Regions from separate parts of the Peribacillus sp. JNUCC41 genome, predicted to be linked through region 1. Evidence: riboswitches for the same ligand, from Rfam matches in the RefSeq annotation. Region 1 holds a riboswitch; each other region holds the start of a gene.

The links. A riboswitch is a leader RNA that binds a small molecule or an ion and turns the genes downstream of it on or off. The one in region 1 is predicted to bind preQ1.
Region 2: it holds a riboswitch for preQ1, as region 1 does, so the genes downstream of both, JNUCC41_RS11355 (QueT transporter family protein) here and queC (7-cyano-7-deazaguanine synthase QueC) in region 1, are expected to answer to the same signal.
Region 3: it holds a riboswitch for preQ1, as region 1 does, so the genes downstream of both, queF (preQ(1) synthase) here and queC (7-cyano-7-deazaguanine synthase QueC) in region 1, are expected to answer to the same signal.

What each region holds. Positions count from the first base shown of each region.
Region 1 is NZ_CP062163.1:444,565-454,974, reverse strand. Features, by position in the region: gene JNUCC41_RS02250 (gamma-glutamyltransferase family protein) at 1-1,100, opposite strand, end outside; gene JNUCC41_RS02245 (CapA family protein) at 1,170-2,462, opposite strand; gene pgsC (poly-gamma-glutamate biosynthesis protein PgsC) at 2,473-2,922, opposite strand; gene pgsB (poly-gamma-glutamate synthase PgsB) at 2,938-4,119, opposite strand; gene JNUCC41_RS02230 (hypothetical protein) at 4,912-5,127, opposite strand; gene JNUCC41_RS02225 (methyl-accepting chemotaxis protein) at 5,586-7,265, opposite strand; PreQ1 riboswitch class I at 7,451-7,493, shown strand; gene queC (7-cyano-7-deazaguanine synthase QueC) at 7,549-8,214, shown strand; gene queD (6-carboxytetrahydropterin synthase QueD) at 8,214-8,684, shown strand; gene queE (7-carboxy-7-deazaguanine synthase QueE) at 8,677-9,405, shown strand; gene JNUCC41_RS02205 (DUF4260 domain-containing protein) at 9,460-9,807, opposite strand; gene JNUCC41_RS02200 (TetR/AcrR family transcriptional regulator) at 9,859-10,410, opposite strand, start outside.
Region 2 is NZ_CP062163.1:2,304,594-2,315,003, reverse strand. Features, by position in the region: gene JNUCC41_RS11385 (GAF domain-containing sensor histidine kinase) at 1-724, shown strand, start outside; gene JNUCC41_RS11380 (sigma-54-dependent transcriptional regulator) at 729-2,159, shown strand; gene adhP (alcohol dehydrogenase AdhP) at 2,203-3,216, opposite strand; gene JNUCC41_RS11370 (DUF3892 domain-containing protein) at 3,507-3,803, shown strand; gene JNUCC41_RS11365 (hypothetical protein) at 3,880-4,692, opposite strand; gene JNUCC41_RS11360 (YbaK/EbsC family protein) at 4,823-5,344, opposite strand; PreQ1 riboswitch class I at 5,515-5,559, shown strand; gene JNUCC41_RS11355 (QueT transporter family protein) at 5,566-6,051, shown strand; gene JNUCC41_RS11350 (TVP38/TMEM64 family protein) at 6,173-6,829, shown strand; gene JNUCC41_RS11345 (PAS domain-containing sensor histidine kinase) at 6,945-8,576, shown strand; gene JNUCC41_RS11340 (cadherin-like beta sandwich domain-containing protein) at 8,630-9,526, opposite strand; gene JNUCC41_RS11335 (cadherin-like beta sandwich domain-containing protein) at 9,535-9,849, opposite strand; gene JNUCC41_RS11330 (copper resistance protein CopC) at 10,175-10,410, shown strand, end outside.
Region 3 is NZ_CP062163.1:2,377,099-2,387,508, reverse strand. Features, by position in the region: gene JNUCC41_RS11735 (nitroreductase family protein) at 1-167, shown strand, start outside; gene JNUCC41_RS11730 (aspartate kinase) at 842-2,188, opposite strand; gene queF (preQ(1) synthase) at 2,392-2,892, opposite strand; PreQ1 riboswitch class I at 2,997-3,042, opposite strand; gene JNUCC41_RS11720 (EamA family transporter) at 3,173-4,030, shown strand; gene JNUCC41_RS11715 (BA3454 family stress response protein) at 4,279-4,413, shown strand; gene JNUCC41_RS11710 (YfmQ family protein) at 4,768-5,223, opposite strand; gene qoxD (cytochrome aa3 quinol oxidase subunit IV) at 5,525-5,809, opposite strand; gene qoxC (cytochrome aa3 quinol oxidase subunit III) at 5,811-6,407, opposite strand; gene qoxB (cytochrome aa3 quinol oxidase subunit I) at 6,407-8,353, opposite strand; gene qoxA (cytochrome aa3 quinol oxidase subunit II) at 8,427-9,356, opposite strand.

The DNA of each region.
Region 1 (10,410 bases):
GTGGCGGAAACGACAGTGCCATACTTGTCTATGATCACAAAATGTGTCGTACTTTCATGTTCCTCGGAACCATTCGATTCTTTATTTTTCCATTTTTCACTTTTGATCATATTTTTAAGATTGTCCAAGTGAATGGGGGAGAGCAATTTTTCCGCCTTAGAGTGACTTATTCCATCCCCAATATTGGCGGATCGGTCTTGATAAGCAGTATCTGTGATGCCCCCCAATACCTTCATATAAGTTGATTTGCTAGGAGAATCACTGAGGTTCATTTCCTCGGCGAGCTTTAGCATTTCAAGAACGGTAATCCCGGAAAAGGGCGGAGGGGCGGTAAAAGCATCATAACCGGCAAATGTTCCTTGGACCGGCTTACGCTCTTTCACCTCATAGCGCTTTAAATCCATCATGTCGATATCTGTTTCTCTTTTAATATCCCGTGCGATTTCCCCTTTATAAAAACCATCAGGACCTTTCTTTTGAATCAGCTTCAATGTTTTAGCAAGTCTTTCTTGAACGAGGGTTTTGCCTGGTTCAATGGCATCGCCATCAGGATAAAAAAGTGAAGTCGCATCGGAAGATATCCTCGGCTGAGCTGCTTCTAAGCGTGATGATAACATTTCGTTGACTTCAAATCCGCCTTCAGCCAAATCTATCGCCGGCTGGAGAAGGTCTGCCATTGGTACGCTCCCATACTTATCACTTATAACCTGCATGCCGGCCACTAAGCCAGGAATCCCTGCATTGTGTCTTGAACTTGGGTCTTCCGGAGAGGATTCACGATAATCGATAAAATTGGGATCGCCGGATTTCGGTGCAATCAGCATACCGCCGCCGCCACCCACGCCAGATCCAAAAGGTTCAACTACACCTAATACATAGGATACCGCAATGGCGGCATCCGCCGCCGTTCCACCATTTTTCAATATATCCATCCCGACATCTATTGCGATTGGATTTGAAGAACTGACCCCATATGATTGTTCCGTTTTACTATCTATCGGATCATTCGTGTCAGAAATAGGGGGTGTCTTCGAACATCCAGCTAAATATATGAGCAGGCAAAGTGAAATGAATATTTTCCAAGCCGCACGGTTAATCATCGATTACTCCCCCTTCTCGTTGAGACTCCAAGTTGTTTCTCATTTCACATAGTAGTATTCAATCGATCCTTACTGAATGGGCTGTATGTCCTGTTGTATAGCTTGTGCTGCCTTTTTCTTTTGTGCAGCTTTCTTTTCTTTTGCTTCTTTCGCTTCTTTCGCTGCCTTCGCAGCTTTTTCTTCTTGCTCACGTTGAGCCTTATGGTCGATTACCTTTTTGTGATCCAATGTAATCTCGATGTGATCCTCTTTTTTCGACCATTGGGTTTTTTCACTCGTTTCCTTCGTCAACTGACGGTAAACACGTGATTTGTCGATTGAAGAGGTAGCTGGCCTTGGTGTTGCTTCTTCAATTTGCAGTGGAACGACATCGACTGTAGCTTTTCCGTCTTCCGCTAAATGGTATTGAACCATGGCTGAATCCTTTGTGCGTGTCCAGCCTTGATCGAAAACGAAGTTTCCTAAGCTATAGAAAATGATTCCATCTTTATAAACATCAAACGATTGAAGCACATGGGGATGATGGCCGATGATGACATCAGCTCCTGCATCGATTATCGCTTTAGCCAAGTCTGTTTGACGAGCGGTTGTAGATGTTGAATATTCTATTCCCCAGTGAACATTCACCACAACCAAGTCTGCGTTGCCTTGCTTGGCATCCTTTGCTTTTTCAATCATTTCAAATAATAAATCAGGGTTGGTGTTCAATATCCCGGCTTTATTACTTTTTGGCACGGCGTCCTTACCGTAAACATCTGTGAAGCCAAGTGTTGCGACACGCATGCCATTAACATCCGCATAGTCGATGCTATTTTTAGCTTCGGTAGTGTTCGATCCAACACCCACATAGTGCATATCTTCAGTTTTGAATTCATCAATCGTGTCAAGCAGTCCTCGTTCTTCGAAGTCCATCATATGGTTATTGGCCAAATTCATCACAGTGAAGCCCGCATCTTTAACGGCTTTCACACCACTATTATTGGAGTTTAACCTGATGGCCGTGTCTGCTTCCTTGTAGTTGGATACCTCTTCTTTTAAAACAGGATGTTCATAATTCCCACTGACATAGTCTGAATCGGTAAAATAGGGCTTCATATAACGGAAGAGGTAATCATACCCGTGCTTTTCCGTTACTTCTTCAACATAACGTCCCATCATCACATCACCGACCATCGTCATCGTCAATGGTTGATCAGTTTTTGAAGCGGTTGTTTTCACTTCTTCAGCCCGTCCCATCCAAGTGGTAATGACTAAAGCGATTAGTAATATAGGTAGTATGATTCCAGTGTATTTAAGATTCTTTTTCTTCGTGCGTTTAATAAAGATAAGTGTTTTTTCTTTTGCATTTAAATTCCGTTTCATTTTTTGCACCTCAGAATAGGTAGTACACGTTCATTAAACCGAAAGTCAAGCCGGATAATAAAAGCGTGCTGCCAAGTGTCAATGGCATTCCTTGTCTTTGTATGGTATTCGCTATCAATCCGGGTACGATTATACCGATTCCCCGAAACTCGAATATTTCAAATGGCATGACGGGGTAGACTAAGTCCAATAGGAGTTTCAAGCAAATCCCGGTTACCATCATGGCTGCGAATTTTCTTCTTCCATATAAAATCACCCATCTTGAAAGGCCGTGAGCGACGATCAAATAAGTTACTATACTAATGGACAAAATGACCAGCATGATTTCCCATTGGTCAAATACTAATGCCAAATAACCAGGCACGATAAGTCCTGCGGGTACGACACCCGTCTTTTCTGAAAATATAAGGCTAAGCGTTACTCCCAGTACTAGGGCTACATATAAATCCGATCCAAACATTAAGGTTCCTCCTACTTAACTTGCTTTTTGCTTTGTTTTAGATTTCATGAATGCTTCAATTAAAGGTTCCGCTGCACCGTGAATATTCCCGACACCGTAGACGATGCGATTTTTCATCAATGGGCGGAGGCGGGCAACGATTTCTTCAGTTGACCAGTTTTCTAAATCCCAATATTCTTTTGTATCCAATTGACCTTGCTCGAATGCCCGAGTGATCGGTGATGTGGTATCGCCAATGGAAATGACGATTTCAGATTTTATGTAAGGCAATACATCTCTAGCAAACTGCTCTGTACGGTCCACGCGGTCGGGACGGCAATTCATGATGACGATAGGAGGTTCTGTGCTGTATCCGAACGTATTGACACGTTCCCAGATGTTCAGTGTCGATGACGCGTCATTTGCAGCAAAGCCATTGACAAAGAAAGTTGGCTGGATGGAATCTCCGAATTTGGTGATCCGCATGGCACCTGGATCGGGATGAGCATTCAACATTCCGCGAAAAGCTGTTTTTTCATCGATGCCCAAAGCTTCCGCAACGGCCAAGGCCAGTGATGCATTATCAGGAAATACCATATAGTCGAATTCGCGTAGAAAATCTTCCGAAATTCTCGAATTGTCTGCAACGATTACTTTTGTGTTGCGTTCTTTGGCAATTTGCTTGAAAAAGTCCAAATATTCACTTTCGATGGTTATTAAGTGACCATTATAGGGAATGGTAGCAGTGAAAGCTTCAGCAACCTCATCCAAAGTCGGTCCCATGACATCCATATGGTCTTCCAATACATTCACGATTACGCCAATGTTTGCTTGGATCATTTTGTTTTGGAAGATTAGTTGATAGTCAGGCTGTACGGCCATGCACTCACAAACCAGTGCTTCCGTGCCTAAATCGGCAACTTCTTTAACTACACGCCGCTGTTCTCCTATGTTGGGTCCTTCTGGGCGGCGTACAATCGGTTTTTCCTTATCGGTAAACCAATAGATCATTCTTGCTGATGTTCCGGTTGTTTTGCCTACTGTTTTGTACTTAGCTTCCTGGATCACACCTGTAATTAGACGCGTTACAGTCGATTTCCCTCGAATCCCATTCACATTCACACGCACTGGGATGGAGTCGAGACGCTTCTGATGGCGTTTTTGTTCGAAAATGCCATAGCCAAGCAAAAAGATCGCACAAATAAATATCGGTGCCATTTTTTAACCTCTCTTTTTTTCAAATATTTGAATTACTGAATACACACTACATGATTTTAAACTTAATAGGCAAGAGCTAATTATTTTATTGTAATATAGTTTTTTTCAAGTTTTTCAAATAAATGTATATTAGGGTGTAATAGTATCTAATGGGATAAATTGTTTTATGAGTACAAAGTTATGTCTGGAAATCGATGGAATACTCCGTTAATTTACACTAAATTATGGAAAGTTTAATAAAGGTACCATTTTGGTCAGAATTAAAGTAGTTTTATGAGCATTTGAACCTGATTCCTAATGGCTATATTTGAATAATAATTGGTTTTTAAAAGTGACGTTTATTACAGTTTGGTAATTGTTTATACCCATTGTTTGACATAAACGTAACAATATTTATGCATTTGTTATTCAATGTAAGATATTGCATCTAACGACTCAATTAGTTGAACTCTTTTGAATTTGATCAAAGATGAGTAAAAGAACACATCTCTTTTTTTGTTTATTTTCCGGGTTTTTCCTCAGAGAATACCCCGCGGACTATAATGGATCTTTTACCTTAAACATGAAATAAACTAAAGTTAACCCAATTTTTTTAAAAAATACCTAGTTTCTTCTATAAATATAGTGTTTATAGAAGAGTGAAATACAAAAAAAGCTCAGAAGCATATCTGAGCTTTCGGCTTATATATTGTAAATGAATGGAATGGTCACGAATTTCCGTTTTTCATGGAGATTTACCGTTTGTAGGTCTTGAGCTACAGCTTTTGGTAGCAGATTATGGAAGGAATCAGGTTAACTTGATTTCTTTCTGTCAGAAATCTCAAGGTTGGAGTCCTTTTTACCGCCATCAATCACATAAAGTCTAGGAGCTAATCTCCTTCTTTTTCCTTGATTGTCAGGATTCATCTTCATATAATTTTCATGTTCTTTGCGAAAGAATTCTTCGGTTTCCCGTTCCAGTGCTTTTCTTTCGTTAAAATCTGTTATGAATTTGAAAAAACGTTTCATATGAATTCCTCCTTATGGGGTTAAAAGGTCTTGGTTTAATAGTAACATATAAAGTGTGTAATTTAACCTTTTTTTACAAATTTGGAGTGAAAATCGTGTTTTTGTGTGAAAAAAGTTGTGTACGATTTGATTCGAGAGAGCATGCAATGGATCCTTACTGAGTATAAGTGCCCGTGCATGGTGTTGAAAGGGAATGTCGGGATGTGCAGTAGCGGTTATTGGAAGTGATGGTTATTTAAGTTAAAATATTCCTTTAATTAATTATACACTAAATATTCTGAAAATAAAGGAAAATATTCACTTCCAGCCGCTTTTGATAGATCTTTTGATAGATTTGCTTTTTAATGATTTATTATTGGTTATAGTTATTTATTCCCCGAATTTACGAAAATGAAACAATCTATATAATGGGAGGGAAAAGCAATTTCCCGCATTCATGTGCCGGGAAATTGCTAGTGTCATAATTGGAACTTCCTAACCTGTTCAGTCAGCAGTTCTGCCGAAGATGCAAGTTCACTGGCATGATTCGTTACTTCATCCATTGAAGAGCTGGATTGCTGAGCAGAGGCGGAGACTTGTTCGATTCCAGCTGCGGACTCTTCAGACACCGCGGCGATATCTTCGATAGCCTGATTGATATTTTTGCTATTTGTGGAGATATAGTTCAATTCGTCTGTTATATGCTGTATTTTCATTTCCATATTCCCGACAGAGTGATTGATTGTTTCAAAGGTTTGGCCTGTGAGCGTGATCTGTTTCGTGCCTTCATCCACTTGTGCATAACCATCTTCCAGGGAGTGGACGACTGTTTTTGAATCCGTTTGAATGGCGGAGACAATATTGGTGATATCCCCAACGGAGTGTGTGACCTCTTCAGCGAGTTTCCGCACTTCATCGGCGACGACGGCAAAGCCCTTGCCATGTTCACCGGCACGAGCGGCTTCTATGGCAGCATTCAATGCCAATAGATTGGTTTGATTGGATATATTCTTGATGACCTGTACAAGCTGCGAAATTTGCTGCGATTGGGAATCGAGCCCTTTCACTTGCTCTACGGCATTTTTTACAATCCCATCAATATATTGCATCTGTTGGATCGAACTGCGCATTAAAGTGGTGCCCTCCTTGGTCAAGGAAAGGATTTCGGTTGAACTTTTAGCAACATCCACTCCTTCTAGGCGGGCCAACTCGATTCTGCCGGTGAAATCATCCATCATGCGAACCACTTCAGCTGCCCGGTTGGCCTGTGACTCCGAACCTTCCGAAAGTTCATGCATGGTAGTGGCTATTTGTTTGCTGCCCTGCTGGACTTCATTTGCTGATTGAGTCAGATTCTCACTTTGGTTGGAAACGGATTCGGATACAACGAGCATTTTTTCGATCGTATCACGAAGGTTTTTCTGCATTTGGTTGGCGGATACCGTTAATTCGCCCATTTCATCATATGACTTTTGCTCAAGGGGCTCATGATTAAGCTCTCCGTCAGCCACCATTTTCATCCTGTCCCTGATTTTAAGGAGGGGGGTGGTAATGAGGTTGGCAGTCACAAGCGCCAGCAGAAGGCCGATAAGGACTGCCGCAATGGATATGATGATACTTGTCGTCTTTACCGATTTCCCGCTTGCGATGACGGTTTCACCTGAAGCGACAATCAATTCCTCGCGTTCCGAAGCAAGCTCCTTGAAACCCTCCATTACTTCATTGCTGATTGGCGCCACTTCATTTTTGAGTATCTCTTTCGCTCGTTCTTCATTTCCCTTTTCATATTGTGGAAATACCCGGTCGACAATCATCAACCTCCAATCCCCGCTTTTCTCGATCAATGCCTTCACTTTATCAGAGTCGCTCGAAGCCAGGAGATCTTCCTGGATGACCTTGCTGTCTTCAGTATATTGTAAGAACCTTTCTTTATAACTCTTGTCACCATATAGAATATAGGCTCGGGCGAATGCGGTTCTTTGTGCTAGATTATATAGCAGCTTTTCATCTTGGATAAGAAGCGGAAGTTCCTTTTCGATGATATCCTGGGAATATACCAGTGACTTGTTGCTGCTGTAAATGTTGAATGCTCCTAAGATGACACATAAAGATATGATGAGTGAAAATGCCACCAATACCTTTCCTTTAATGCTTTTCAAATTAATGGACCCCTTTATCGATATTTTAATCACACTATTTTATCGGACGGATAATGGGATATTTAAGCAATGAAAAGATAACCAAATTTTCCATCAGCTCTACTATTCACTAAATCTATTCATCTTGATTTATAATCGTTTTCAAGTTACTATTGACTTGGAAAAATATAATATTCCGCGTTAAGGCGGAAGAGGTTCTAGCTACCCTCTCAAAAAAACTAAGGAGAAACAGTGCTCTATTCTTAGGGTGCTGTTTTTTTCCGTAAAAAGGAGTTTTATAGAAATGAAGAAGAAAGAAAAGGCAGTGGTTGTGTTTAGCGGAGGTCAGGACAGTACGACGTGCCTGTTCTGGGCATTGGAGAGATTTGAGGAAGTGGAAGCGGTGACGTTCGATTATAATCAGCGGCATAGCTTGGAAATCGAATGCGCTCAAAACATCGCCAAGGAATTGGGCGTGAACCATCATATCCTTGACATGTCGCTGTTGAACCAACTGGCACCGAATGCATTGACGAGAAGTGATATTGCAGTTGAGGATGGAGAAGAAGGGGAGTTGCCGTCGACTTTCGTACCAGGGAGGAATTTGCTGTTCCTTTCGTTTGCAGGAGTGCTGGCGAGTCAGATTGGCGCTAAACATATTGTCACCGGTGTCTGTGAAACGGATTTCAGCGGATATCCTGACTGCCGCGATGTATTCATTAAATCGTTGAATGTGACCTTGAACTTGTCAATGGACCAGTCATTCGTGATTGATACGCCGCTAATGTGGCTTAATAAAGAAGAAACATGGGAGCTTGCGGATCAGCTTGGCGCCTTCGACTTTGTCCGCGAAAAGACCCTGACTTGCTATAACGGAATCATCTCCGACGGCTGTGGAGATTGTCCGGCATGTAATCTGCGGAAAAAAGGACTGGATGACTATGTAAGCAGACGGAAGGTGCTTTCATGATGTACGGTTTTACAATAGTGGATAAACTCCAAAAAATAGATGAAGACATTCAGCGCAGCCAATTGAAGTATACAACCAAGAGGGTTCTCGTGAGTAAGGAATTCACCTTTGACGCGGCGCACCATCTGCATGACTATGAAGGGAAATGCAAGAACCTGCATGGCCACACATATAAGGTCATATTCGGATTGAGCGGATATACGGATTCACGCGGTTTGATGATAGATTTCGGGGACATCAAGGATATATGGAAAAATGAAATTGAAATCCACCTGGATCATCGTTATTTGAATGAAACCCTGCCGCTCATGAATACAACAGCTGAAAATATGGTTGTCTGGATTTATGAAAAAATGGCCGAAGCCCTTTCATTAAAAGAATATGAGGGTGCTAGAGTCGAATTTGTTCGACTATACGAAACGCCGACAAGCTATGCAGAAGCCAGACGGGAGTGGATGGAAAGTGAGTAAACTCCCGGTTATGGAAATCTTCGGACCGACCATCCAAGGTGAGGGAATGGTCATTGGTCAAAAAACCATGTTTGTTCGGACGGCCGGATGCGATTATTCATGTGCCTGGTGTGATTCCGCATTTACTTGGGATGGCACCGGTAAGGAAGATACAGTCCAAATGACTGCTAGAGAAATATGGGATGAGCTGAAGCGAATTGGGGGTTCCGGTTTTTCCTTCGTGACGATATCAGGCGGAAACCCGGCTCTGCTGAAAAACCTAAACGGCTTGATAGCGATCTTGCATGAAAATAAAATGAAGATAGGTGTCGAAACACAAGGGAGCCGATGGCAGGATTGGTTTCTCGATATTGATGAACTGACGATTTCACCTAAGCCGCCGAGCTCTAAAATGAACACGGACTTTACGGTGCTCGACCAAATCCTCTTGAACCTTGCCAATCGAAATCCTGAAAATCATGTCTCATTGAAGATTGTCGTCTTTAATGAGGAAGATTATCAATATGCCAAACATGTACATGGGCGTTATCCGGATATTCCTTTTTATTTGCAGGTCGGCAATGACGATAGCAGGACGGCGGATGATCGTCAATTGATCAGCGGTCTTTTGAGGAAGTACGAAGAGTTAATAGACAAAGTGATAGCAGATGATGAATTGAATGATGTGAAAGTGCTGCCCCAGCTGCATACCTATATATGGGGCAACAAGCGGGGCGTATAAAGAAAAGTGAGCAAAGGCAGTGTGATGGTGTAATCACACTGCCTTTTAAGTTTTTTACAGCCTTTGAATGTGTGTAGCTTTGAAGGAAGATGTGTATTTGAGGCCATATCCAAATAAGCGATCCATTCCAATATGTGCGGTCCAAATTAAACCAATCATCAACAATGCATCGAACTTTAGAAAAATGGCAAGCAAAATCATGAAGATGGACAGGGTATAAGTGTGAAATAGGTTATAAACCTTTGCTCCAATTCGATCATTGATCAGATAGGCCAGCATGGAAACATCAGGAGACAAAATCAATGACAGGAATATCCACCAGCTGAATTCATATAACGAATAGATGTAAATCACCGCTAAAAGAACCATGAGTCCTTCAATATGAAGGAATTTCTTTACCATTTTAAAACCCCCAATATTTATTTGACCATTGGTCAATAATGTTCGAAAAAATTATATGATGTTTCCGATGATATTTTTTACATGAAAATCAGCTAAGCCTTTAACATCTTCATAAGATAGTTCAGAATTAATATAAAAAGTGATGAATCCGTGAAGAGAAAGAAAAATCGACCATATGGATGCAGGATTCAATTTGTTGTCCGTCAGGTCCGTCAGGGACTGGATTAGCTTTTCATATGTTTTATTGGAATCGAATTGAAGTAACTGCTGAATTTCTTTTTCCTTCGATAAAAACATGATGGAATAATGATTCTGTTGGGTTAAACCGAACTCCAAGAAGCACAATAAAATCTTTTCCATTTTTACAGAAGGGTCATTTTCCGACATGATGATATCATCGATTAAAGTATTTAAAACGGAAAAATCCGTTTTTACCAAATTATAAAATATTTCTGCCTTATTTTTAAAATGATAATATATGGCTCCATGGCTGCATTCCAATGATTTAGCCAATTGCCTCATTGAGACATTCGAATACCCTAACGTTGCAAAAAGGTTTCTGGCTTCATTCAAGACCATGTCCCTTGACAGTTCTTTACCTGC
Region 2 (10,410 bases), 1.9 Mb from region 1:
AAGACAGATGGAAGTCCAGCTATTACACGCCGGTAAACTTGGGGCGATCGGTGAAATGGCAGCTGGGATTGCCCATGAATTGAATAGCCCATTAACGGCCATTCTTGGTAACTCGCAACTTTTATTACGTAAAACCCCACAGGATAATCTGGATCATATGCTGTTAAACGATATTAAGGTTTGCGGAGATCGATGCAGGCAAATAGTGAAAAGCCTGCTTACCTTTTCAAGGCAAGATGAGTATAGATTCCACTATTACTCTATTAACGAAGCCATTAACCAGGTTTTGAACCTTTTGAAGTTCCAACTTGGGAAGAAGCAGATATCCCTCCATCTTACCCTTCAGGAAGACCTTCCTTACATAAAGGGCAGCCAGCCGCAGATAGAACAGATCATCATCAACTTGCTATTGAATGCCAAGGACGCATTGGATGAGTCCACCCAAACGGAAAAATCGATTGCGATCACTACCTATACAGATAACAAGTTCATGGTGGTTCGGGTGACTGATAACGGAACCGGGATTGAAAAAGAACGCCTGCCCTTCATATTCCATCCCTTCCATACGACTAAAGACCGTGAAAAAGGTACCGGTTTGGGGCTGTCTGTAAGCCTTGGCATCGCCAAAGACCATGGTGGTTATATCGACGTTTTGAGCACACCAGGACAAGGAAGCACTTTTTTCCTGAGGCTTCCCTTACAAGCAGAACAGGAAAGGGGATGATAATGTGGTCCATTTACTTGTGGTAGACGATGAGAAAGAGGTTGGGACTTTTCTTTCCCGCCTTTTTACGATGAAAGGTTATCTCGTACAAGTTGTGAATAGTGGAAAGGATTTTCATGAAATAGATTGGAATCAGCAGCGTTTTGATGTCGCAATGATAGACCTGAAACTTCCGGATTGTGATGGACTTTCCCTCCTGCAGCATCTAAAACAGCTGCAGCCGCGTTGCAAGGTACTGATCATGACCGGATACAGCACCGTCAAGACCGCTGTTGATGCAATGAAACTTGGCGCGAGTGATTATATGGAAAAACCCTTTGTGGATATTGAAGTACTGGAAAGGCAGATTGACAACCTTTTAAATGAAAATGAAGATTTGAATCAGCATTTCATCCATAAACTGGCTGAGGATTCAGGACTCATTGTCGGCGAAAGTCCTTTAATGAAGAATTTGATTGAAACGGCTTTCAAGGTCGCCCAAAAATCCGTCAATGTATTAATCGAAGGAGAAACCGGAAGCGGTAAAGAAGTGCTTTCACGCTTCATTCACATTGCCAGCCCCCGAAACCATGAACCTTTTATCGGCATCAATTGTGGAGCGATCTCTGAATCCCTGCTTGAGAGCGAATTATTTGGTCATGAAAAGGGCGCTTTCACCGGAGCGACCCAGCTGCGAAAGGGTTTTTTCGAAATTGCCGGGAACGGGACGCTTTTTCTTGATGAAATTGCGGATGCGAGTCCCGCCATCCAGGTCAAATTGCTTCGAGTTTTGGAAACGAGGGAATTCATGCGGGTTGGCAGCAGCGGGACATTACGGACGAACGCCCGGTTAGTGGCAGCCTCCAACGAAAACTTACAGCAGGCAGTGGACAAAAATAAATTCCGGGAAGACCTATTTTACCGGCTGAACGTCGTGACTCTCGATATCCCGCCTTTAAGGAACCGAAAAGAGGATATTCCCTTGCTTGTCCGTCACTTGATTGAGAGGAATGGTCATGGAGATATCTCTTTTTCCAATGAGGCCATTGAAAAATTACAGCAATACAACTGGCCAGGCAACATACGCGAACTATCTAATGCCGTCATGCGAACATTAACTCTCGCAGACCATAAGTCGGTAATATCCGCCAATGATATCTCTCTCACTAACAGCCAGATCACGCCTGACAAAAACGTGTCCACTAATGGGACTCAGTCAACTGAAAACCTTCTTGAAGAATGGCGAAAAAGGCTAGTGGCCGACTTTAATGAAAAGGATGAACTGATGCTTGAAGAAATACTTACGGAAATCAAACAGCTTCAATCCACAATTGGAAAGGAGCTCGTCATGCAGGCACTGCAAAAAACTTACGGCAACCGGAATGAGGCAGCCAAACGCTTGCAGATATCCATACGGAAATTACGTTATATATTAAATGAGAAGAACCAGACATAATAAAAAGGAGGATGCCCCGTTCCGGGGACATCCTCCTCTGTTCCTATTCTAGCGTCAATACGATGCGTCCGTTGATTTCCCCCTTTTCCATCATTGAAAACACATCATTTATTTCATCAAGTTTCCTCGTCTCTATATTCGTTCTGACTTTACCCTCAGCCGCAAATTGAACGGCTTCCTGTAAATCTTTTCTCGTGCCGACGATTGACCCTTTTACAGTTACACCATTTAGCACTGTATCAAAAATCGGGATTGGGAGTTCATCATTCGGCAATCCGACTACGACAAGTGTCCCTCCCCTCTTGACTGAACTGTAAGCCTGTTCGAAAGCTTTTTTCGTAACCGCTACAGAAATGGATGCCTGCACACCGCCAACTTTATCCTTTATAGCCTGAACAGGATCGGTCTTAAGCCCATTAACCGTATAATCCGCCCCAAGTTCAGTTGCCAGATCCAGCTTATCATCTTGAATATCGACAGCAATTACATTAAAGCCCATCGCTTTTGCGTATTGCAGGGCAACATGTCCCAATCCGCCAATTCCATAAACCGCTACCCAATCGCCTGGTTTTGCTTCTGACACCTTTAGCGCTTTATAAGTCGTTACACCTGCACAGAAAATTGGTGAAATCTCCGCAAAGTCAAGCCCTTCAGGAACCTTCACCACATATTTGGCGGGTGCTTTACAATATTCCGCATACCCTCCGTCCACGGAATAGCCTGCATTCAATTGATCCAAGCAAAGCGTTTCCCTTCCAGTCAGACAATATTCACAATCGCCACAGGCCGAATAAAGCCATGGGATCCCAACACGGTCACCTACTTTCAAGGAAGTTACGCCTTCTGCCACCTTTTCTATAATGCCCACACCCTCATGTCCGGGGATAAGCGGAAGCTTAGGTTTTACCGGCCAATCACCATGTACGGCATGCAAATCGGTATGACATACGCCACAGGCTTTAATTTTCACTAATATCTCACCATATTCCAACTCGGGGATGGGAACTTCTTTAATCTCAAGTTTTTGGTTAAATTCATTGACGACCGCCGCTTTCATTGTCTTGACCTTTTGTTTTTCATTTACAGTGCTTGCCCCTTGTTTTACATTCATGATTCATTTTCCTCCCTTAATCCAGTGGATATTATTTCTTGCTACTACTTACACCTGCTACTTACACAAGATGCAAGTGCCATGCCACTGCAAAAAGGCAAAAAAGACAGCATTCACTTTAATAAAGTGCCGAAAAATCGGCCCATTTGGACGAATTAACGGCTTAAGTTGGACGAAATCCGGTTTGTATATTGCAGAAAAAATGGCTCACCCTATAAATAGGAGGTGTCTAAAACATGGACCAATTTGAAAAAGCCTATGAATCATATAAACAGCAGGGAACACCGCAAGCAAACCAAGCTGATTCAGCAGGAAAAGAAGAAATCATCGCTGTAAGGAAAAATGAAGAGGACAATATTATCGCCATCAAGACGAACTCCGGTCGCGAACTCGACTACCCCACAGCCCTTTCGGAAGCCAAAGCAGGCAACCTGGCCAATGTTGACGTCTTTCATAAATATGGACGTGACATATTGCGAAGTGAACCTGATGGGATAAAAGAAAATAATCTGGATCAACTGCCGGAGTTTTAAGGGGAAGACTGCCTGATATGGGCAGTTTTTTCTATTTGGATGCGCTAAAAAAGAACCAGCATGATTAGCTGGATCCTTATGTTTCATACTGATAGGATTCAGAGATTTCGAGCAGTCGGCCACAGGACTCGACAACCTCGATGATTTCCATCCATGACATGTCCAGACCCAATTCATTAGCATGGGAAATCTTATCCCGTAATTTCCGTATGCCATTTGCATCCTTCTTCCCTTTACTTTTCGAAGGGATTTGGAAGAAGCGCATCAAATCTTTATCTTTATGTATGATATCGAATTTATCACTGATTTGCAGGCACTCTATTATATTGATATCCTCATTTTTATCGATTCTCCTTCTATATAATTCGGTTGCCTTTTCTAAACGGTCTTCGCTGATCATTGGATACCAGCTTCCATCGCCGAATCTATCCTGGATGATATCGCTCATCCTCATTTCCAATAAAGTAATGTATCCGAATATCAGCATCCTGATCGGAGGCTTTTGAAGGTCAGCATGGGTAATCAACTTTTTAATCGAATTATTCTCTAATACGAACACCCTTGTTTTATTCTTAAAAATCTGGAGAAGCTGGATCAAAGGGGTTGAATCCGAAACCATTTCCCTTGGCGAAAAGTTTCTCAAATATTCGGAAATGGTTCCTTCATCTAGTTCTTGCCTTTCGATATAACCGATGATTTCCCCTTGATCTTGGACTGCCAATATATCAAAATTCTTTTTTTCCAATGCTTTCTGAATATCCAGTGCCAGATCATTTTTATGGCAAAACTCAAGCTCCTGGGCAATGCTCTTAACCGTTATATTTTCTTCATAAAGAGTTTTAAGACTAAGATAGCTACTATTGCTTTTTCTTTCGCTTCCATTTAACATCTTTCAACCTCCGCTTAGGAACACTTTCTGCCCGTTTTCGGCTTTAATCATAGAAAATGTATGCAGCCGCTACTAAAATAAAGTCCACCGTAGTGGACTCAATACCATTCATGTGGATTTTTTGAAACCATCAATGGCCATTAACTGCATTGCCTACTGCCGTTTCCTCATTCCCCTTCTCTTCCCAACCTTTGCATACATCCACCCAATCCTTCGCACCTGAATATTCAAATAATTCAGCGAGTGTAAGTTCTATTGCAGAGTTCGCACTGCCGCAAGCCGGGAACAATGTATCAAAGCGTTTCATCGATACATCAAGAAAAACAGCTAGATCATTTGCCAGACCAAACGGGCAAACTCCTCCGATGGCATGGCCGGTCTGTGCAAGCACTTCTTCAGGTGAAAGCATACGTGCCTTGAAACCGAACGTCTGACGAAATTTCTTATTATCCACTTTCGCGTCCCCTGCGGCAACAACCAAAATGGCATTTTCACCTTCTCCCTTAAAAGAAAGAGTCTTAGCAATCCGCGCTGGGATAACACCGATGGTTTCCGCTGCTTCAATCACCGTAGCACTCGATGTTTCGAACTCCATTACATCGCCTTCCCGATCCCATTGTTTAAAATGGCTTTTGACACTCTCGATCGACATCCTATATTCACTCCTTTGAAGTACATATTGAAATAATATCATCCATCATTGCAATAAATCAAAATCCAATTGAGCTACTCCCCCTGCTTGGAAACTTATAAATTAAAACCATTCTTTACAAATTGACGAAACAAGCTTACATGGGATACTATTAAACATCGGGCAAACGCCTAAACGTGGTTCGTAACCATCCCACGATAAAAAACTAGGGAGAGAGTAAAATGAATGTTCGTACACTCGTAATAAGCGGGTTATTGGCTGCCTTGTATGTGGCGGTCTCATTGGTGTTCCAACCAATATCATTTCAGATGTTCCAATTTCGTGTACCGGAAATATTGAATCATCTGATTGTATTCAATAAAAAGTATATCTACGGTATCGTCGGCGGAGTCTTCATATCGAATCTGCTCTTTTCGCCGATGGTCCCATATGACTTGATTTTCGGGGTGGGGCAATCTCTGCTCGCCTTATTGCTTGTCATTTTTGTTTCTCGGTTCATAAAAGGCATTAAAGGACGGATGATCGCCACGATTATCTTTTTCACGTTCACAATGTTTTTAATTGCAATTGAGCTGAATCTTGCCCTGGGCTTCCCATTCTGGTTAAGCTGGATGACCACGGCTGTCGGTGAATTCGTTGTCCTCTTGATTGGAGCGCCAATCATTTATGGAATGAACAAAAGAATTCAGTTTGAAAAGTGGCTTTAATGGAATCTTCGTGTCGTGAACCCACTATAATGGAAAGAGCTGTCTGCAATGATGCGGCAGCTCTTTTTTTCACTAATGAACTCGAAAATGATAAACTACTAGTAAGAATGGTGGTGGCCCTTTGAAAAAAATCCTGACCATGATCGGTCTATTGGTAATCGCAATATTTATTTTCTATAATGCAGAGTTATTCACTTTGGTTTGGAAAAGTGATCTGGATTCTGTTATTGGCATTTTGAAGGAAAACCTTTTGCTTACATTTATTGTGACATTCGTATTGATGTTTGTACAAAATTCTTTTACAATCATCCCCTTAATTTTGCTCCTGACCATCAATGTCACGATATTCGGATTCATATATGGATATCTATGGAGTTGGTTTACAAGCGTTGTTGCCTCAGGTTTCATTTTTTATGCAGCAAGAAACTGGTTTCAGGAGCTTCTCATACAGAAAATTAGCGAAAAATGGCAAGAAACTGTTGTCGAGCATGGCTTCATGTACGTTTTTACAGGCAGGATTTTCCCTCTGATCCCAACAAGCTTAATTAACTTGGTAGCTGGTGTCAGCACCGTCACTTTCAAGGATTTTTTATTAGCGACGGCACTTGGTAACCTTATTTACTTTTTCTTCCTTTCACTCATTCCATATGGACTGTTATCTGTTGAAATGAACCAATATACACTAGCAGCACTTGCACTCGTCCTCTTACTATTTTTCATTATCTATAAGCGTGCAAAAAAGAAAAAGAAACAAACCTTTTTCAGAAAAAGCAGGTGACCACTTTGGCCCCTGTTTTTTTATTTAGGATTCTGCATATATTTTTTTCCGATAGTTTGTTAAAATGTGTATGTAATTTTACCTTAGAAATGTCTTAAAATCAGGGAGAATCTCCATGTCCAAACGCTCCATCTTAGCAATATATATCCTATCCGGGATTCTTACACTAGTCGTGTTCGACTATTTTTTAACTACAAATATCCAAAACAAAGAGGTCTTCATTCAACTTCAAAGAGCGGAAGGATTTGTTTTCCTTTTATCAATAGGCTTGGTTTTATATCTTTATTTAGCTAAAAGGGAAGAATTCAAGCAATTAAAAGAAGCGGAGCAACGTCGGCGTACACTCATCAATTCAATGGTGGATTTCGTTAACTTCAAGGATGGTGATGGCCGTTGGCTTGAATCCAATACCTTCGGCCTGCAATTATTTCAATTGGAGCATGTAGACTATAAGGGAAAAAGAGACAGTGAGCTCGCGGAATACTCAGAATTTTATAAAGAGTCGTTGATCTACTGTGAAGTATCCGATGAAGAAACTTGGGTAAAAGGGGAAATCACAAGGTGTGAGGAAATCGTCCCTCTTCCCGATGGCAATCACAAGACCTTTGATACAATCAAAGTTCCGCTGTTCAATGAGGATGGTTCACGAAAAGGCCTAGTCGTCATCGGCAGGGATATTTCTGAAAGAGTAGTCGCGGAGAATCAATTATTCGATAGTGAACAACGCTATAAATCATTGTTTGAACACAACCCTTATCCGATGCTGATGCTTGATTTAAACGGAATGATCACGACCGTTAATCCAAGGTTTGAAACGGTAACAGGCTTTCAACAGGAAGAAATACATGGAGCCTCATTCATTAATTTGAACTTCTCAGCAGAAGACGCGGAATTGATCCGTACATCTTGCCAATATGTCCTGGAAAACCAAAAGGGGATAAAAAAAGGGAAAGATATAGAATTCCTGACGAAGTACGGGAAGTCCATCTTACTTTCTTGTTCGTTTGTCCCGATGATGGTTGGAGAGGATTTAGTAGGAATCATTACTTATGCTAAAGAAGTCACTCAAATTCGGGAAACCGAAGCACGCTTAAGAAGAACTGAAAAATTATCGATAGTCGGCGAACTTGCCGCAAGTGTGGCCCACGAGGTACGAAACCCGCTGACTTCTTTAAAAGGTTTCGTCCAGTTGCTTAAAAAGAGCGACCAACCCTATGAACAATACTACACGATCATGTTAAGTGAATTGGACCGGATCAATCTTATTGTAAGCGAGTTACTCGTTCTGGCAAAACCACAGGAACTTCCATTCAGCAAACATCAAATCATCGACCTGATGAATGATGTCAAAACCTTGTTGAAACCAGAGGCGGACTCGTACCCCACCCAAATATCAATTTCTGTTAAAAACGAAATACCGCTTCTATTATGTGAGGGAAACCAATTAAAACAAGTATTCATAAACATGCTCAAGAATTCAATGGAGGCATCCGCCGATCACATTTGGATTGATTTTGAACGCATCGACAATAACCTTTCCATTACCATCAAAGATAATGGAAGCGGAATTGAAAAAAAACGGATAAAGCATCTTGGCGAACCTTTCTATTCTTCTAAAGAAAAAGGAACCGGATTAGGACTGACAGTCAGTTGCCGAATCATTGAGGCGCATCGGGGAAAGGTCCGCTTTAACAGCGAACTAAACCATGGAACCGAGGTCCAAATCATTTTGCCCATAAAAATATAAATCCGAGGACAAGCATAAACCTTGTCCTTTTTTTGCAGGATTTCTGCACCTCCCTATTTAATCAAGGAGGTGAAGAAATCCTTTATATTCCCAAAGAATGACCCGGTCCCAACAGGTTGTTTGCGATCAATTTGGCCTCCAGTATTATTGTATGTATCTCCCTCCGACTTGCCGGCTGTACTCATCTGCGTTGCCCCAACTCCCACCTCTTTTGTTATGACATCATCCACGGTTTCTTCCTCATCCATTTCCACATCCATATCCTTTTCGAAAACAAGGACGTAAGTACGACGCTCCTCATCCTTTGAAACGATAACGGAAATGGCCGTTTTCGGTTTATCCTTGATCTTCACTTTTTTACTGCTCTCACCATCATATTCAATCGTTGTTCCGCCAGCATTTGTCGTTGCATTCATTTCGACTGAAGAAATATCATGATCGACCTCGATATGATAGGTATGCTCATTAGATTCAAAAGCTTTGTTCCATACTCCTGATGATACAGTCAGATTGTTTAACACTGGTGCATTATTGCCCTCATCACCTAAGGAATCTGCTGACGTTACCTTCTCTATAGAATCCGTTTTCTCTCTTTCTGTTGAAATGCTTTCAAGTTGCTGTGCTTGGCTGACACCACTGCTTGGTTTTAGATTATTGGAGGATTCCGTTGGTGTTACAGATGATTTATTTCCCTTATCGGAGGAAGGTTGAGTTTTACCCGTTCCTGTTGAGGGCTCCTGTTGAACTTCACCCGCTTTAGGTACAGTATTCGATGCTTCTTTTTCCTTGGCTGCCGCCCGTGTAATCGTAAGCGTATAGGTTTTTTCATCTCCATTTTCTGCTGTAACGATAATCTTCACCTTTGTCTTACCGATTGGAAGGGTAACCTTTACACCTGCATTGGTTGCATCCTTTCTATTCACCTTTACAATTGCGGTACTGTCATTCAATGTCGGAGTTACCGTAATGGACTGGACTTCATTTTCGACAGAAGCGTTATAAGCTGCCCCTTAGAATCGAATGTTATTAAGCCTTCTGATAATCCAATTGATGTTAAAAGGTTATCATCACTTTCAAGTCTTTCGACCTTGAGCGTATAGGCAACCGTTTTATTTTGCCCATCGCTGACGGTGATTTCAAACGTGTTCATGCCAGTTTGAAGCTGTAAGTCCCTCACCTTCCCCTCTGTCATTTTGACACCATTCACGTATATGGCTGCATTCTCATTAGGACTTGCTGCAAGTAAGTTGATCTTTCCCACATCATTCCCCACTGCCGAACTTTATTCGTGTACATCTTCTGAAAATTTTTGATCCAGTGCTATATCCTCTATTTCCAGCTTTGAAAGGCTATTTACCGTTTGTTCCTCTTTTTGAATGACGGAAGAGGATGCCTATTAATGTTTTGCAAAAAGGAATTCCAAACCAATATTTATGGCTATAATGGAGGAAGGAAGGCAAATCTAAACTTATTGTTATCACTTTTCTAGCGAACCTTTCAAACCGCCTTTAGATAACTAATTTATTTTCACTGTTTTTTCACATTTTCCTTTTATAATGAGCTTACATGATCTGATGAAAGGATGATGGCACACCAAGATGAAAAAATATTTATGGCTCGTAGTCAGCCTATTCAGTTTGCTTTTATACCCGGCAATGGCTTTTGGTCATGCTACGGTAATAAGCTCTAATCCTAGCCCGAATGAAGCGATGGATACCCTTCCTGAAAAGATCAGCATTCAATTCAGCGAGAATATTCAACCATCTTTCCATTCACTTGAGGTATTCAGCCAAGGCGGGGACAAAGTTAAAATTCATGACAGTACAATCTCGGA
Region 3 (10,410 bases), 1.9 Mb from region 1:
TGATATGGGAAACATACGGCATGATACACAGCATGGAGTTTCGTGAAGCATTAGGCGTGAAACCAGGAGAGAAGATCGTCGGCAGCCTTCACGTCGGCTATCCCGATATGATCCCCACTCCACGTCCAAGGAAAGAGATCGATCAAATACTGACCATCTTGGACTAATATAAAAGAAAAACCACCAATCCTCAATCGAAGGCTCAGACTGTAGACAAACTCTCGATGTAAATCGAGTTTGTCTACAGTTTTTTTATGGCTTTTACAATTTGACGGTTGTTTGTAACGTAGGGCTCTCGATTTCCGCGGGCATTCCGGGAGCCCACCTCGTCTTACGCCTGAGGTGTCTCCCCTAGCAACCTTACACTCCAATCAACTTTGTTTAATATAAAGATAGAACTCATTCCTACATTCTTTTTATTATATAGAAGTATTAAACTTGAGGTGATAAGGATGCTTCTAAGCATGATGCTATTCAGCAAGATCAACTCGAATTGATTATTTTAAATCAATTGGTGCCAGTGAATCATTTTGCTCTTAATCTTGACGCTGCCATTGACATCTCTTTCATTTATGATTTAGAGGTTGGAAGCCCCCTTTTTATCCGTTTCAAGAGCATCAACTCCGTTCTCCTCCAATTGCTTTAGCCACTTGATAAATGGGCATTAAATTAAGACAGACAGCCTGAGCCCTACAGCGTGTCTGTTAGCTTGGAATGATTACCCCCAAACGGTCATTGTCACTATCATAAAGAACCCGATGAAAAATCCAGCGTATGTATAGTGACTAAATGATTAATCACAAAAACCCCCTTCTAAAAGGAGGTCTTTGAACTATTATTCTCAAAAGAACTCGTGATATAATGCCTGAATTGCCGTCTCTTCGTTATGCCCTTTCACACCGAACATCATGCTTACCTCCGAAGAGCCTTGATTGATCATCTCAATATTCACCTTCGCTTCGGCCAAGGCTTTTGACGCTCTTGCCGTTGTACCGACATTATGGCGCATTCCTTCCCCTACAACCATGATCAAGGCAAGATCATGCTCCACATTCACTTCATCAGCATGAAGCTCTTTCTTGATTCGTGAAATGATTTTCTTCTCGGCTTCACCCTTCATCTGGTCCTGTCTTAGAATAAGCGTCACATCATCGATGCCTGATGGAATATGTTCATATGAAACTCCATAATCTTCGAGGATGTGCAGCAGTTTCCGGCCAAAACCAACTTCCCTGTTCATCAAATATTTGCTAATGTAAATGCTGCAAAATCCTTTATCACTTGCAATGCCTATAACCGGCCCGTTCGTATTATCCCGTGTACTTACAATGCGGGTCCCTTGTGCCGACGGATTGTTCGTATTTTGGATATGGACAGGTATTCCCGCTCGGAATGCTGGAATCAGCGCCTCATCATGAAATACCGAGAAACCTGCATAAGAAAGCTCACGCATTTCACGATAAGTTAATTCCCGGATTCCCTTTGGATTGGAAACCACATTTGGATTCACCGCATAAACGGCATCCACGTCCGTAAAGTTCTCATACAAATCAGCTTTGACCCCATTCGCAAGAATCGAACCCGTAATATCGGAACCGCTTCTTGAGAAGGTTAAAACATCACCATCTAACGTATAACCGAAGAACCCTGGGAATACTACGATTCCAGGCTCATCACGCAGAGCATATAACCGATCATAAGATTCTGGCAGCACCTTGGTAAATCCACCTTCATCCGTTACGATCAAGCCAGCCTTCTTCGGATTTATATACTGCGCCTCAACTCCAAGGCTTTGGAAATAACCTGCGACCAGCTTTGCATTATTATCCTCGCCACTGGCCTTCAAAGTATCCAAATAGCGCTTCGGGTTAGTTTGGTCTGCATGCAACAGCGCCATTAAATTTTCGCGGATCCCAGTGACGACACTCTCGGATATATCCAGTTCTTCAGCAATGCTCGCATAGCGGGATACGACATCTTCTATCAAATGCTCTCCGTTATCCCCGCGCAGCTGCTGTTCCGCAGCTTCAATCAATAAATCCGTCACCTTTATATCATCGGAATTGCGTTTCCCTGGAGCCGAAACGACTACAATCTTCCTCTCTGGATCAGAAACAACAATTTCGAATACCTTTCTCAACTGTTCACCTGACGCAAGTGAACTCCCACCAAACTTTGCAACTTTCATCTCGACAACCCCTATTTTCGTAAATATTCTGTCAAAATTAACTCTCCCTATTATTACGCTTTTTCTCGAAACAATCAAGTGGAAATTCCGTTACTGAAGGACAATTGTATTTTCAAAAAGGACAAAACGACAAGACCACTAATCGATAATAGCTAAAAAACTAAAAAAGACAACGGGCATTTGCCCATTGTCTCTCCTATTCTTTAGCGATTATCCACGGTTTCAGGATATAAGTCATGGTTCATCAAGCGGTAATCCGCCATTTCCTCATACTTCGTACCTGGTTTCCCATAATTCGTGTAAGGGTCGATGGAAATTCCGCCCCTAGGAGTAAACTTGCCCCAGACTTCAATATATTTAGGATCCATCAATTCGATTAAATCATTCATGATGATGTTCATGCAGTCTTCATGGAAATCACCGTGATTGCGGAAGCTGAATAAATAAAGTTTCAATGATTTGCTTTCCACCATTTTTACACTTGGAATATAGCTGATGTAAATGGTCGCAAAGTCCGGCTGGCCCGTTATCGGACATAAGCTAGTGAATTCCGGGCAATTGAATTTGACGAAATAATCCCGGTTCGGATGTTTGTTATCGAATGACTCAAGGATTTCAGGCGCATAGTCGAATGTATATTTTGTTCCTTGATTCCCAAGCAGTGTGATATCTTTTTTTAACTCTTCTTCTTTTCTTCCAGACATTGAAAGTCCTCCTAATCCCACGTTTCAGGGAGATTCATAAAATAGGCCTCTATATAACAAAAACCATATCTCCTCAAAGATATGGTTGATTCGCGAAAAATATCAAAGCCATAGTTTTTTTAAGAGGGTGATGCTATGAACCTCTCCCGTTTATCGGGAAATATTTTAAAATTGTCTTAGTAAATATAGAAAAAAATATCTAATCTGTCAATCATACTTCTAAAATTTGGTTTGATTCCTGCATGTATTCAGCTTAAAATGTAGAAGAAGTTTATCCTACATGAAGGAAGAGATTACGTCAATGTGGATTTTTGCAGCCCTCATCACGAGTTTATGTTTTGGAATCAATAACAGCATTTTTAAATGGAGTAGCGGAAAGGGTTACTCAAAAGTACATATCCAATTTTTCTTTTATTTTTCAGCTTTTATTTTGGCCATATCTTATGGAGTATCTGTGGATGGTTTACAGTTTAACTGGCTGTCCATCATGCTTGGTGGAGCCATTGGGGTACTGAACGCTAATGGTAATATCCAGATGGCAAGCGCCTTTGAAAAAGGACCGGCAAGCTTGACATCTCCTTTAATCGCAGCGAATGCAATATTCCCCATTCTCTGTGCAGCTTTAATTTTTCACGAACATATTTCTACTTTGCAGTGGACTGGAATCGTCTGCATGTTTCTCGCTACATTAGTCATTCAGTATACACCTAATGCTAAAGGCAACCATCAATATGTCCCTTGGATGATGCACACATTATTATCCATTTTATCTTTTGGTGTGCTAGGCATTCTTATGACGACATCAACACGTCTTCATTTAAATTCCCTTGATATCCTGGTATCAATGTATGGAGGGGGAACTCTTTATCTTCTTTCGGCTCTGGCCTTTAAAAAGGAAAAAATCAAGCTAAAGGAAGTCAAAATCGGTTCCTTGGTAGGCCTTTTAAGCACTATAGGCTATGGATGTTATTTCTTTGCGTTGAACACTGGCATCGCAAGCATCATCTTCCCTGTCGTCAGCCTGAACTGTTTAGTTGTCGTTTTCGCAGGATGTTATTTATTCAAGGAAAAACTAAAAAACTATCAAGTTGCCGGCGTACTTGCAGCATTAATCGGCATTATCTTGACTAAAATATGAATATAGTTCATTTACAAAAACGACCTGGCAGCCATGAGTACAAGCCAGGCCGTTTTTTTTATTATGCCGGGAAATAGGGTGGTCAAAAAAAAGTGTTGACACACCCTCGAAAATATCAGATAATTTTGAATATTAATTCTTTACGTTTCACTACTTTTGAAATGTTTGAAATATCCTCTGTCACGGGTATTAAAGAAATAGGTACAACCACCCCATTTAATTCTGAATTAGGAAAGGAAAGATGCATAATGGTAAAAGTTACGGTAACGGTTGATTTTCAAGGAAAGTCTTATCAAACTAACGTCCTTACTAAACCGGATACAGATCATGAAGTAATTTTACAACAAGCGCTTCATCAAGTTGAAAAACAATGGAAAGCATAAAAAGGCAGGCATCGCAATAGATACCTGCTTTTTTATTACCATTTAAATAATTTCATATGCACGATGAAAGAACCTCTTACAGCAATTCCCTCACTTTTAATTGCATTTTCCAAAAGAAACTAAAATTAAGACGTCAGTTTGTGTACTAGATTTTTTAAAAAATTCATTAAAAACCAGTCTCAGTTTGTAGAAAAAGGGTTCTATATAACGTTAATTGGAACGGAGGGTACGAGACTCCTGCTTAGAAAAGCGAGTCCAAGGGAGACCCCGCAGGCGCAAAGGCGCCGAGGACAGCCCGCGGAAAGCGAGTGCCTGGAAGTCTAAGACGGTCCTTAAAGAGTCCGTCTTTTTCTATTAAACTAATTTACTTATTAATGGCACGGAACGCTCTTGAAGGTTATCTGAAAGCAGACTATAAGAAATGACTTTCTTCTTGTACTGTTTAACTACATCGACGTGGTCATTGTAAATGTATACAAATAACCTAACATCCTTTTTGCTTCTTTTAGTATCAATGACCAATGGAATCCCACTGTTCTCTGGATGTAAAAACAATTGCTCGTTACCCGGGAATATATGATTTTTTTTCAAAAATCTAGCGTTATTAAAATAATTAATGACTTGAATTTTTTCTTCACCTTCCAAACGTTTTCCGTCAAAGGTTACGATCGCATTCTCGTCACTAATTTCTGAGTGTATTTTAAATTTGTTGATAATCCAATTAACTGCATCAGTTGGAAGGCAGGTAACCAATAATTTTAACAAACTTAAGATAATGGTCAAAATCAAGACCGGCAATGTCAATTTCATCATCTCCGCTGCGTTTATAAATACTTATACCGCTTATTATATCAAAAGGTCCGACAGTTTTTCTTTGAAAATGTGTACGTTCTATTAACGTTTTACTTTTGTACAACATTGTACTTGAACGCACGGCCGCGCTTCGAAAGGGAAAATTTTTCGTTTATACATATAATGTTCCGAAATGGTTATATTAAACACAATGGGTTCATCCCCATCTTCAAAGTATGAAGTGGATAGAGCAATATATTATTAATTAAATACAAAAAAACCGGGCGTCATCAAGACGCCCAGTTTTTCTGGAATGGATTTATTGATATCCCCAAACCATTGTTAGCAATGTACCGAAAATTGTAACCAATGCAACGAACAATCCGTAATAAACGTTTGTGTAAATCGAAGCTTTATCTTCAGACTCTCCTGCATGCATGAACATAACAAATTGAAGTGCAGCTTGCATGAAAGCTGTAACAAGTAGGATGATCACAGCCATTTTAAGCGAGAGATCAAACACAATAACTGATAGTGCGACCAAAGTCAGGACTAGCGAAAAGGCAAATCCCATAACTTGGCCCCGTGGGAATAATTCTTTCATATTACATCATTCCTTTCAGGTAGACGAAACTGAAGATGAAAATCCAGACAACGTCCAAGAAATGCCAGTAAAGTGAAAAGATGAAAGCCTTGTTTGTTGTCTGTGGAGTCATACCGCGCTTTTTAATCTGCATGACGATGAAGGTTCCCCAGAATAAACCAAGTGTAACGTGAGCTCCATGCGTACCTAGTAATGTGAACAAACTAGATAAGAAAGCACTTGTTTGAATCGTTGCTCCTTCATGTACATACTCCACGAATTCATAAATTTCGACTCCTAAGAAGCCTAAACCAAGAATAAGGGTGATAATGAAGAAACCAATCGTTGCTTTCTGCCTGCCAAGTCTCATTGCATTGATTCCAAGACCTATGGTAAAACTACTAGTTAAAAGAAAGATTGTTTGAAACATTAGTGTAGGGACTTTAAAAAGATGTTCCCCTGTTGGACCATTTCCAGTACCATCAACTAAGACAAAATAAGTGGCGAACAGTGTAGCGAAAAGAGCTATTTCTGCTCCTAGGAAAATCCAGAATCCAAAAATCTTTAAGCGATTTTCTTCCGTGCTATATTCTAGTGGCAGCGAGTTATCTATTTTCATTACTTAGCACCTCGCAATTTATTTTCAGTTTCTTCGATCTCTTCAACAGAGATATAACGTCCGTGATCTTTTTCGAATGAACGGTGAATCATACAAGCAAAGATACCGATCGTTGCAATGATTGCAATGATCCACATGCTGAATACCAATGCAAAGCCCCAAACGAAGAAGATACAGCTCATGATAAACGGCACGCCACTGTTATTTGGCATATGAATCTTTTCTACTTTACCGCCAAATAATTTGAAGCCTTTTTTCTTTGAATCCCAGAATGCTTCTGTAGAATCAACTGTTGGTACAATTGCAAAGTTATATTCAGGGATTGGTGTATGTGTAGCCCACTCTAGAGAACGTGCATCCCATGGATCGTTTGAGATATTTCTTGATGCATAACGAGTACTCCAATAGATATTGTACACAATAAGTGCAAAACCTATTGCTAAACCAATCGCTCCAACGAAAGAGAGCATATTCAATGGACCATATCCTGTTGATTCAGAGTACGTATACATACGACGTGCCTGCCCATCTAAACCAGTGATGAACATCGGGAAGAATGTTACATTAAAGCCGATTGTGATGAACCAGAACGACCATTTCCCAATTTTTTCGCTCAACATGAAACCGAACATTTTTGGCCACCAGTACGTAAAACCGGCAAGTACGGCAAATACAGTACCAGGGATTAAAACGTAGTGGAAGTGAGCTACTAAGAACATTGTATTATGGTATTGGTAGTCAGCACTTGCCATGGCAAGCATTACCCCTGTTACCCCACCGAGCGTGAAAATCGGAATGAAGGCTAAAGAGTATAGCATTGGAACGGTAAATACGATTTTACCTTTCCAAAGTGTGAACAACCAGTTGAAGATCTTAACACCGGTCGGGACGGCGATTGCCATCGTGGTAACCGAGAAGATACCATTAACCATTGCACCGTGACCCATTGTATAGAAATGGTGAGCCCATACAACGAAAGATAGTGTAGAAATAGCTACCATGGAGATAACCATCGAATTATACCCGTACAGGTTACGACGTGCAAATGTCGAAATGATTTCACTGTAAATACCGAAAGCTGGAAGAATTACTATATAAACTTCAGGATGTCCCCAAACCCAGAACAAGTTCGCCCAAAGCATATCGCTACCGCCATTGGCCATCGTAAAGAATTGAGTTCCGAATAGACGATCCATTGTCATCAACGCAAGTGCCACTGTCAATACAGGGAAAGCGAAAACGATGATGAAGTTTGTGATCAAGATAGACCATGTGAACATTGGCATTTTCATTAAGTTCATGCCAGGTGCTCTCATTTTCAAGATGGTTACGATAAAGTTGATACCAGTCATTAATGTACCAATACCAGCGATTTGAATTGCAATCGCGTAATAGTTCGAACCGACTGATTCACTGAAATCGTTACTTGCCAGCGGGAAGTAAGATGTCCAGCCTGCATCAGGAGAACCACCGACTACGAAAGAGATGTTAAATAGCATTGCCCCCATGAAGAATAACCAGAAGCTTACTGCGTTCAGACGTGGGAATGCTACGTCACGCGCTCCAATTTGTAATGGTGTAACAATGTTCATTAACCCAATGATAAATGGCATAGCCATGAACAGGATCATGACGACCCCGTGTGTTGTAAATACCTCATTATAATGCTGTCCATCCAAAAGACCGTTATCTGGAATAGCCGTTTGAGCACGCATCATAAGAGCATCGACGCCACCACGGAAAAGCATAAGCAGTGCTGACAAGATGTACATGATACCAATACGTTTATGGTCAACCGTTGTTAACCACTCACGCCATAAGTAACCCCATTTTTTAAAATAGGTAATTCCGGCAACAACCGCAATCATGGTTAAACCAATGGCAACCATGGATGCATAAATCGCAGGACTTGGATGAGGTACGGCAAATCGATCAAAGTAATCCATACTTTTGTGACTCCTTTCAGGAAAATATTCCTTATCTTGTAAACCTAGTTGTTTTATCGAACGAAATTAATTCTTAGTGATCATGATTCATGTTGCTGTGTTCTGAATGTTCCTCGTGTGAATCCTTGGAATCATTTTCTTCAGTATCAGAAGATCCGTGGTCATGACCAGCATTTTCCCCTTCAGGAGCTGGTGAGAACTCTAAGTGAGTTCCAGTGTAAGTGGATTGTCCCACATGACCAGGTTTTAATAATTCATTGAATTTTTCCTCAGTAATCGGTTTAGCAGTAGCTTTAATTTCATCTACCCACTTATCGTAATCTTTTGCTGACAATGCATTAACGTTGAACGTTTGCTGAGCAAAACCTGAACCACTGAAGTTTGAATTTCGACCCATATATTCACCTGGTACATCAGCTGCTAAGTGCAACGTATTAACCATGTCCGACATCGCGTATTTTTGTCCTCCAAGTTGTGGAATCCAGAAACTTGAGATTGGACCGAATGAGTAAAGTTTAAATTCAATTGGTCGGTTAGTCGGTATAAACAGATAGTTGACCGTTTCGATATCTTCTTCCGGATAACTAAAATGCCATTTCCAGTTGGAAGATGAAGCGTAGATAACTAAAGGTTCTTGATCTCCGTACCCTTTAGGTGTTGCCTCAACTTCATTTGTTGTTTTAACAGTAACAACGGATAGGAAAGCGACGATCAAAATCGGGATTGCAACCCAAATTATTTCAAGAACCTTACTTCCTTCAATATGAGGTGGTTCATAATCATCACGCTGTTTGGAAGCACGATATTTCATTATCATGACGATATACAGTACCATAACGACAAGGACGACAAAGGACATTGTCCATATCGAAATCATAATAACATCTGCTTGTGTTGCAGCTACTGGCCCTTTAGGGTCCAAGACCATTAATGGGTTATCGCAACCGGTTAGCACAGTGGCAATTGTAAAAAGTATAGTTAATAGAGCCCATTTTATTTTCATAGTACTACCCCTTTCTTACATAATAAAATTCCAATTGGTAATTATTCGGACAAAGTGTTACCATGTTCACAAACCCCGACATACCAATATTAATCCCAAGTGTAAAAAAAGACAATATAAAGTGACATCTGTCACATAAAGTTCAATAAAGAGCAGTAAGAAGATGGTAAATGAACAGAAATGTTCGAAAATCTTCAGCAAATGAAATATAATAATTGTTTAATAAATTACCTTTGGATAATTCACTTATCCGTACAGGATTGCAGATAATGCCGGTCACTTTCCGTTTAATATTACTCTAGTATAATGAAATAAAATCTTCACATTATATTCACCGCTTTTATTGCCTCAAAACTTCTAAAGAATATGAATTATATTACCTATCCTAATTAGTTATCTTTCGTTGAAAAACATGATTCATAGCGGATTTTTTTCACTCGGCCATGGAAGCTGGTTAATGGTAGCCGCCTTGTACACGATATTTTTTCCATGCTTCAATACCCTTATGATCCAACACTGGTCAATATTATATATATATAAGGAAACAACAAGTGTGAAATGTAATTGTGTTTTTTCTCCTCGCAATACTTTTTGCCCTTTCAGTATTCCTAAACAGCCGTTTAACATTAGGCGTGGGTGAAGTAATTCAGTGGTCAGTCAAACTTGTTACAACTAGTCAAGTTGTTTATCAATCAATACCAGCGGACTGGACCAAAACCATTTTACAAAAAAGTACATTTGGTGGTTCAATCAACTCCGGATTTTGGAAGCTCACTACTCAAAAATCAACGACATCCCTTTTGTATCTTCAGGGAAAAACACATAAAAAACCACAAAAAAAGGACTTTTTAAAAGTGTCCTTTTCTCGTGGATATAGTTCAAAATGCAAAGTGAAAACTTCCTGGCGTTCAGGCAGTTTGGTTTGAATACCCAAGCACATCGTTAGTATTTCAAATACAAAGGATTACTTGAAATATTTTTTTGTACATGACGAGTGCAGTATATTGTATTGTATTAAAAAGCCAGCTGGTAATTAATTCACGTTCCCTGCGAA